2 linked regions of the Streptomyces ficellus genome follow. The protein of the gene in region 1 interacts with the protein of each later gene in a pairwise test. Links are inferred from orthologs where the notes say so. Each region holds a gene or a part of one and is shown on either strand. Other genes may lie near its edges.

Evidence for each region.
Region 2: the proteins of ileS (region 1) and EIZ62_RS01475 interact in binary tests that used the Escherichia coli proteins (3 or more experiments, as listed by UniProt). The link is inferred for Streptomyces ficellus from one-to-one orthologs.

The regions. Positions count from the first base shown.
Region 1 is NZ_CP034279.1:5,486,708-5,490,715, reverse strand. What follows is about bases 282-3,982. They hold ileS (isoleucine--tRNA ligase), read left to right. Parts: upstream 282-650; coding sequence 651-3,782; downstream 3,783-3,982. Outside these bases: EIZ62_RS24550 (TraR/DksA family transcriptional regulator), read right to left, coding at 1-61. UniProt on the Escherichia coli protein: Catalyzes the attachment of isoleucine to tRNA(Ile). As IleRS can inadvertently accommodate and process structurally similar amino acids such as valine, to avoid such errors it has two additional distinct tRNA(Ile)-dependent editing activities.
Region 2 is NZ_CP034279.1:320,397-323,703, reverse strand. What follows is about bases 105-3,104. They hold EIZ62_RS01475 (hydrogenase maturation protease), read right to left. Parts: upstream 1,860-3,104; coding sequence 1,350-1,859; downstream 105-1,349. Other genes in these bases: EIZ62_RS01470 (hypothetical protein), read right to left, coding at 1,859-3,104; EIZ62_RS32895 (DUF6893 family small protein), read right to left, coding at 1,210-1,323; EIZ62_RS01480 (hydrogenase maturation nickel metallochaperone HypA/HybF), read right to left, coding at 684-1,079; hypB (hydrogenase nickel incorporation protein HypB), read right to left, coding at 105-681. Outside these bases: more of hypB, read right to left, coding at 1-104; more of EIZ62_RS01470, read right to left, coding at 3,105-3,307.

The sequences.
Region 1 (4,008 bases):
CCGTGGCGGTGGATCTGCCGGACGACGCCGTCTTCTTCACGGCGGTCTTCTTCGCCACCATCTCGCGGCCCCTTCACATATTGTGATCTTGCTCGCGAATCGTGCTGGGACGATAAATCGACTGGGGCCCCGCGGCAACGGGGCACGCCGCCGTCCGGACGCCCCTCCCCCGTGGCACCGACGGCCTGCATCCGTTGTGCCCAGCTCCCCGCCCGGTAATCCGCCTCCGATCGCGCCCGGAGGCCGCCCCGGAGCCCGCCGGACCGCGTGTGGCCATTCGGGTCACCCCGCACCGCTGGCCGCACCCCGGCCGCCCGCCCGGAAAACCGGTCGGCCGCTGCCTTGCCGGGCGCTTACACTGGGCGCAGCGAAAGGCTTGGATGGGGACGAGTAGCGTCGTACGCAGCCATGAGCGACCCGGGGACGGTGAGAGCCCGGGGGCGAGCGCGACGTGAAGCATCACCCCGGAGCCGCCGGAAGAACACCCGCGGGAGACCGCGCGGCCAGTAGACCCGGCATCGCGACCCCAATGAGGGGGCTCAGGACGCCCACGAGGCGCCCGGGCCAAGGAGGGTGGTACCGCGGGAGCCGCGCAGCGCAGGCGCTCTCGTCCCTCCGACGGAACGAGGAACAGTCCGCCGGAGGATTCGATGTCGCAGTACCGCCAGGTACCCGCCCAGGTCGACCTGCCCGCGCTCGAGCACGCCGTGCTCGATTTCTGGCGCGAGGCCAAGGTCTTCCAGAAGTCCCTTGAGCAGTCCGAGGGCCGCCCCGAGTGGGTCTTCTACGAGGGTCCGCCCACCGCCAACGGCATGCCCGGCGCGCACCACATCGAGGCCCGCGTCTTCAAGGACGTCTTCCCCCGCTTCCGCACCATGCGCGGTTACCACGTGGCCCGCAAGGCCGGCTGGGACTGCCACGGGCTGCCGGTCGAGCTCGCCGTCGAGAAGGAGCTCGGCTTCTCCGGCAAGAAGGACATCGAGGCGTACGGCATCGCCGAGTTCAACGCCAAGTGCCGCGAGTCGGTGACCCGCCACACCGACGCGTTCGCCGAGCTGACGACCCGGATGGGCTACTGGGTCGACCTGGACGACGCGTACCGCACCATGGACCCGGAGTACGTCCAGTCGGTCTGGTGGTCCCTGAAGGAGATCTTCGACAAGGGCCTGCTGGTCCAGGACCACCGCGTCGCCCCGTGGTGCCCCCGCTGCGGCACGGGCCTGTCCGACCACGAGCTGGCCCAGGGCTACGAGACGGTCGTCGACCCCTCGGTCTTCGTCCGCTTCCCGCTGACCTCCGGCCCCCTCGCCGGCGAGGCGTCCCTGCTGGTCTGGACGACCACCCCGTGGACCCTGGTGTCCAACACCGCCGTCGCCGCCCACCCCGACGTCACGTACGTCGTCGCGACCGACGGCCGGGAGAAGCTGCTCGTCGCCGAGCCGCTCCTCGCCAAGGCCCTCGGCGAGGGCTGGGAGGCCACCGGCCAGACCTTCACCGGCGCCGAGATGGAGCGCTGGACCTACGAGCGCCCGTTCGACCTGATCGAGTTCCCGGCCCCGGCGCACTACGTCGTCAACGCGGACTACGTCACCACCGAGGACGGCACCGGTCTGGTCCACCAGTCGCCCGCCTTCGGTGAGGACGACCTCAAGGTCTGCCGCTCCTACGGCCTGCCCGTGGTGAACCCGGTCCGCCCGGACGGCACCTTCGAGGAGGACGTGCCGCTCGTCGGCGGCCAGTTCTTCAAGAAGGCCGACGAGGCGCTCACGGCCGACCTCCAGGCCCGTGGACGGCTCTTCAAGCACATCGCGTACGAGCACAGCTACCCGCACTGCTGGCGCTGCCACACGGCGCTGCTGTACTACGCGCAGCCGTCCTGGTACATCCGTACGACCGCTGTCAAGGACCGCCTGCTCCAGGAGAACGAGAACACCAACTGGTTCCCGGACTCCGTCAAGCACGGCCGCTTCGGCGACTGGCTGAACAACAACATCGACTGGGCGCTCTCCCGCAACCGCTACTGGGGCACCCCGCTGCCCATCTGGCGCTGCGAGGACGACCACCTCACCTGCGTCGGCTCGCTCACCGAGCTGTCCGAGCTGACGGGCACCGACCAGTCGTCGCTGGACCCGCACCGCCCGTACATCGACGACGTGACCTTCCCGTGCCCCACCTGCCAGGAGACGGCCACCCGCGTCCCGGAGGTCATCGACGCCTGGTACGACTCGGGCTCGATGCCGTTCGCGCAGTACGGCTACCCGTACAAGAACAAGGACCTCTTCGAGAAGCGCTACCCGGCGCAGTTCATCTCCGAGGCCATCGACCAGACCCGCGGCTGGTTCTACACCCTCATGGCCGTCGGCACCCTCGTCTTCGACAAGTCGTCGTACGAGAACGTGGTCTGCCTGGGCCACATCCTCGCCGAGGACGGCCGGAAGATGTCCAAGCACCTGGGCAACATCCTCCAGCCGATCCCGCTCATGGACCAGCACGGCGCGGACGCCGTGCGCTGGTTCATGGCGGCCGGCGGCTCCCCCTGGGCGGCCCGCCGCGTCGGCCACGGCACGATCCAGGAGGTGGTCCGCAAGACCCTCCTCACGTACTGGAACACCGTCGCCTTCCAGGCCCTGTACGCCCGCACCTCCGACTGGGCGCCCAGCGAGGCCGACCCGGCGCCGGCCGACCGCACGGTCCTGGACCGCTGGCTGCTCTCCGAGCTGCACGCGCTGACCGACCAGGTCACCCAGGCCCTGGAGGCGTACGACACCCAGCGCGCCGGCAAGCTGCTGTCCGCCTTCGTCGACGACCTCTCCAACTGGTACGTACGCCGCTCCCGGCGCCGCTTCTGGCACGGGGACAAGGCGGCCCTGCGGACCCTGCACGACGTGATCGAGACCGTCACCCGCCTGATGGCGCCCCTGACCCCGTTCATCACCGAGCGCGTGTGGCAGGACCTGGTCGTCCCGGTCACCCCCGGCGCGCCCGAGTCGGTCCACCTCTCCACCTGGCCGGAGGCGGACCTGTCCGCCATCGATCCGGCCCTCTCCTCCCAGATGGCCCTGGTGCGCCGCCTGGTGGAGCTGGGCCGCGCCACGCGCGCGGAGTCGGGCGTGAAGACCCGCCAGCCCCTCTCCCGCGCCCTGGTGGCCGCCACCGGCTTCGAGGCCCTCTCCCCCGAGCTCCACGCCCAGATCACCGAGGAGCTGAACGTCACCTCCCTCGCCAGCCTCTCCGAGGTGGGCGGCTCGCTGGTCGACACGACCGCCAAGGCGAACTTCCGCGCCCTCGGCAAGCGCTTCGGCAAGGGCGTCCAGGACGTCGCCAAGGCGGTCGCCGCCGCCGACGCGGCCGCGCTCTCCCTCGCCCTGCGCAACGGCGAGGCGACCCTCGACGTCAACGGCGAGACGATCACCCTCGCTCCCGACGAGGTGATCATCACGGAGACCCCGCGCGAGGGCTGGTCGGTGGCCTCCGACGCGGGCGCGACGGTCGCCCTGGACCTGGAGATCACCCCGGAGCTGCGCCGCGCGGGCCTGGCCCGTGACGCGATCCGCCTGATCCAGGAGGCCCGCAAGAACAGCGGTCTGGACGTGGCGGACCGGATCGCCCTGCGCTGGGAGTCCACCGACCCCGAGGTCGTCGCGGCCCTCGCGGACCACGCGGAGCTGATCGCGGACGAGGTCCTGGCGACCGACTTCTCCTCCGCCGACGCGGACGCCACCTACGGCGCCCCGTTCACCGACGAGGGCCTCTCCCTCACGTTCCGCCTCCGCAAGGCCTAACCGCCCCGAAGGGCCCGGCCACCCTCCCGTGGCCGGGCCCTTCCGCGTTCCCGCACCCGGCGACGTACCCGGGGCGGGGCCGTGCAGGGTCGCCCCCGCAGGGGACCGGCGGCGTTACCGGGGCTCCCCTTACGCGTAACCCGAGGCCGCCGGCCCCGAGGAGGCGAGCCCGGAGGGGCCACGCCCCCCACCCACGGGGGTCACCGGCACGAGGCACCGCCCGCAG
Region 2 (3,307 bases), 5.2 Mb from region 1 along the record:
GGCCATCACCGGGGCGTGCACCTCGGCCCCCTCGGCCGCAGCCAGCGCCCGCTCCACCAGCAGACCGGCGCCCTCCCCGGTCCGTACGGAGCTGAGGACGACCTCCACACCGGGGTTGACCTGCTGCACATGCGCCCGGAACGCGGCCTCGTCGAACTCGGCGGGCACCGCCAGGTCGGACTTGGTGACGACCACCAGGTGCGCCAGCCCGAACGCGGTCGGGTACTTGAGCGGCTTGTCCTCGCCCTCCGTCACCGAGGCCAGGACGACCCGCAGCGACTCGCCCAGGTCGTACGACGCCGGGCACACGAGGTTGCCCACGTTCTCCACGAACAGCAGGCGGGTGTCCTCCGGGAGCCACTGGTGCAGGTGCCCCGCGAGCATGTCCGCCTCCAGGTGGCACAGCCCGTCCGTGAGGACCTGCTTGACCGGCACACCGGAACGGGACAGCCGTACGGCGTCGTTCTCCGTCGCGAGGTCCGCGGTCAGCGCCGCGGTCGTGACGCCCCGCTCCCGGGCGATCGACAGCTCACGCTCCAGCAGGGCCGTCTTGCCGCTGCCGGGACTCGACAGCAGGTTGACCACCGTCGTGCCCCTGGCTGTCAGTTCGCTGCGCAGGACTCCGGCCGCCATCGCGTTCTTGGCGAGCACCGCCTGCTGGAGGTCGACCACACGGCACATCGTCAGCTCTCCTCGAGGATGGTTGCACGGGGGGAATCGGAATCGGCGGCGCCGGGGGCCCAGCGCACCTCGGTGATGCGCAGCTCACGGCCCGCCACCAGCTCGGTGGCGGCCGCGCCGCAGACCGGGCACACCATGTCCGGGGGCATCCCGGTGTCCCAGGTGCGGCCGCACGGCGCGCACCGCGCACTGCCGGGCACGGTCCGGGTGACGAGCGCCGCGCCCTCCAGGACGGTGCCTTCACAGGCGAGTGCGAAGCAGAAGCCCAGCGAGTCGGACACCACCCCGGCCAGCTCGCCGATGTCGAGGTGGACGTGCTCCACGCCCCGCGCCCCGCGCGAGCGGGCCGCCTGCTCGACCTGGTCGACCACGGACAGGGCGACGGACATCTCGTGCATCGGTCTCCGTCCCGGCCCGGGGGTGTGCTCTCCGGCGCCCATTACACGGTCGGGACGAGGGCGGGCGGCGACCGGCGCGCCGGGGTCACACGGCTGCGTAGGCCGTTCGGCCCACGCGGCCGCCCCCGGGTCACATCCGGCGGATGCGCAGGTAGCGCCGGACGTCCGGCAGGACGCCCGCGACCAGTGCGGCGAGCGCGGCGGCGGTGGCGGCGGCCGCGCCGCCGATGAGGACCTTGTTCATGGAGCTCTCCGTGTGGTGGGGGCGTTTCAGACGACGGCTTCGGCGTGGACCAGCTCGGTCACCATCCGCACCGCCTCCGGTACGGCGGCGGTCACGGGCGGGCTGAGCCCGATGCCCTCCTCGACGGTGGCCGGCTCGCAGCCCACCACCAGCGTGCGTTCCGGGGCCTTCGCGCCCGTGCCCGCGCACAGGGTGTCCAGCAGGGCCAGCACCGCGTCGGGGGACATCCGGTGGCCGTCGAGGGGGACGGCCCCGGCAGGCATGCGGCTGCCGGGAGCGGCGGCGTCGATCACGTACAACGTGCCCGGCTCGCCGCCCCGCTCCACCGCGTCCACCAGCACCAGCGTGTCGTACCCGTCGAGGAGCTGGTACGCCAGGTGGACACCGCGGACGCCGACGTCGGCGACCTCGACACCGCCGGGCAGGGCCTCACGCGCCAGCAGGCGCGCCACCTCGACACCGAAGCCGTCGTCGCCGAGGAAGATGTTGCCCACCCCGGCGACCAGGGTGCGCGGGCCGGTCGGTGGAAGGGCCATCACGCGTCCTCCGGTACGTCGACCTCGTCGGGCTGGAAGTAGAGGAAACGGCCCTGCTCGCGGCGGATGTCCGCACCGGGGTCGTCCTCGACGGTCACCGCGATGTGCACACCGCCGTCCACATCGTGCAGGACCGCCTCCACGCGGGCGAACCGGCCGGTGAGGAACAGGTCCTGGGCGTCGGTGTGGCGCAGCCCGGGCCGCAGCACGACCCGGCTGCCCGCCCGCACCGGCCGCCCCGCGACGAGGACGTGGTCCCGGGCCGGGTCCACGGCCGCGTCCGCGCCCGGATCCCACCAGGGGGTGTCCGGCCGGGTGACCCCGCCGGGCGCGACATGCCCGGACGGCGTGCCGGCGTCTGCGGTTGCCGGGGCGGCCGGGGTGGTGAACACCGGCACCTCCGCCGAGGCTCCCGCCGGCAACGCCGCCGGGGTGGTCACCTCCCGCAGGCTGCGCACCGCGCCGTGCAGCCGCTCCAGGACCTCCGGGGGCAAGGAGTCGGCCAGATCCACCACGGCCGCCGCCCGTGCGTCCGTGCCACGCGCCTCGCGCTTCTCCTCGTCCGTGAGGGCGGCGGTGCGCAGGGCCAGGATCTCGTCGATCTCCGTCGCGTCGTACAGCGCGCCGGGGCTCTCGGGCGCGATCGCCGGATGGTCCTCCAGGATGATGGGGGAGGAGAGCACCAGGTCGGCGCCGCCCGGCTCACCGGCCAGCACGGGCCAGGTGTGCAGGTTGCGGCACGCGGCGGTCGCCGTCCGCGCCCACTCGGGCGGGTCCGTCATCGACAGGAACCGCCCGGAGTCCAGGCACAGCAGCGCGTGGCTGGCGACCAGGGACCGGGACAGCGCCGCGTCACGGTCGGCCGCGCCGTCCGGCGTCCAGCCGCTGGTGTTCTCCACGACCAGGCTCAGCCGCCGGGTGCGGTACGGGCCGTCCAGCTCGGCCGCCGACAGCCGCAGCGCGCCCGCGACCTCCTCGCTGCGGCGCACCAGCCTGCCCACCACCTGCCCCGCGGCGTCGGTCACCGGCTCGGTCTCCTCCGCCGCCGGGCGGGTGAACGGTACGACGACGCCCTCGCCCGACAGCGCGTCCACGGGCACCGCGACCCGGACGGTCTGCTCGTCGCCCTCGTCCCACGGCACGATCACCCGGTCGTCCAGGCGCAGTTCGTCCACCGTCTCGAAGCCGCCGCCCGGGCACACCCGCTGCACGGCCCGCCGCCGGGTGTGCAGGAAGCGGACCTCCACGGCCAGCGTGGCACCGCGCTTCGGTTCCATCAGCAGCTCGGTGTGCTGGAAGTCGTGCTCCTCCGCCTCGCCCGTCCAGGCGGGTGGCACGAGGACCCCGAACTGCCAGCGCAGCCGGTTCTTGGCGGCGGAGGCCCGGTACGGGTAGAGCACGTACCCCTCGAAGAGGACCGCGTCGGCGACCTGGCGGGCGACGGCCAG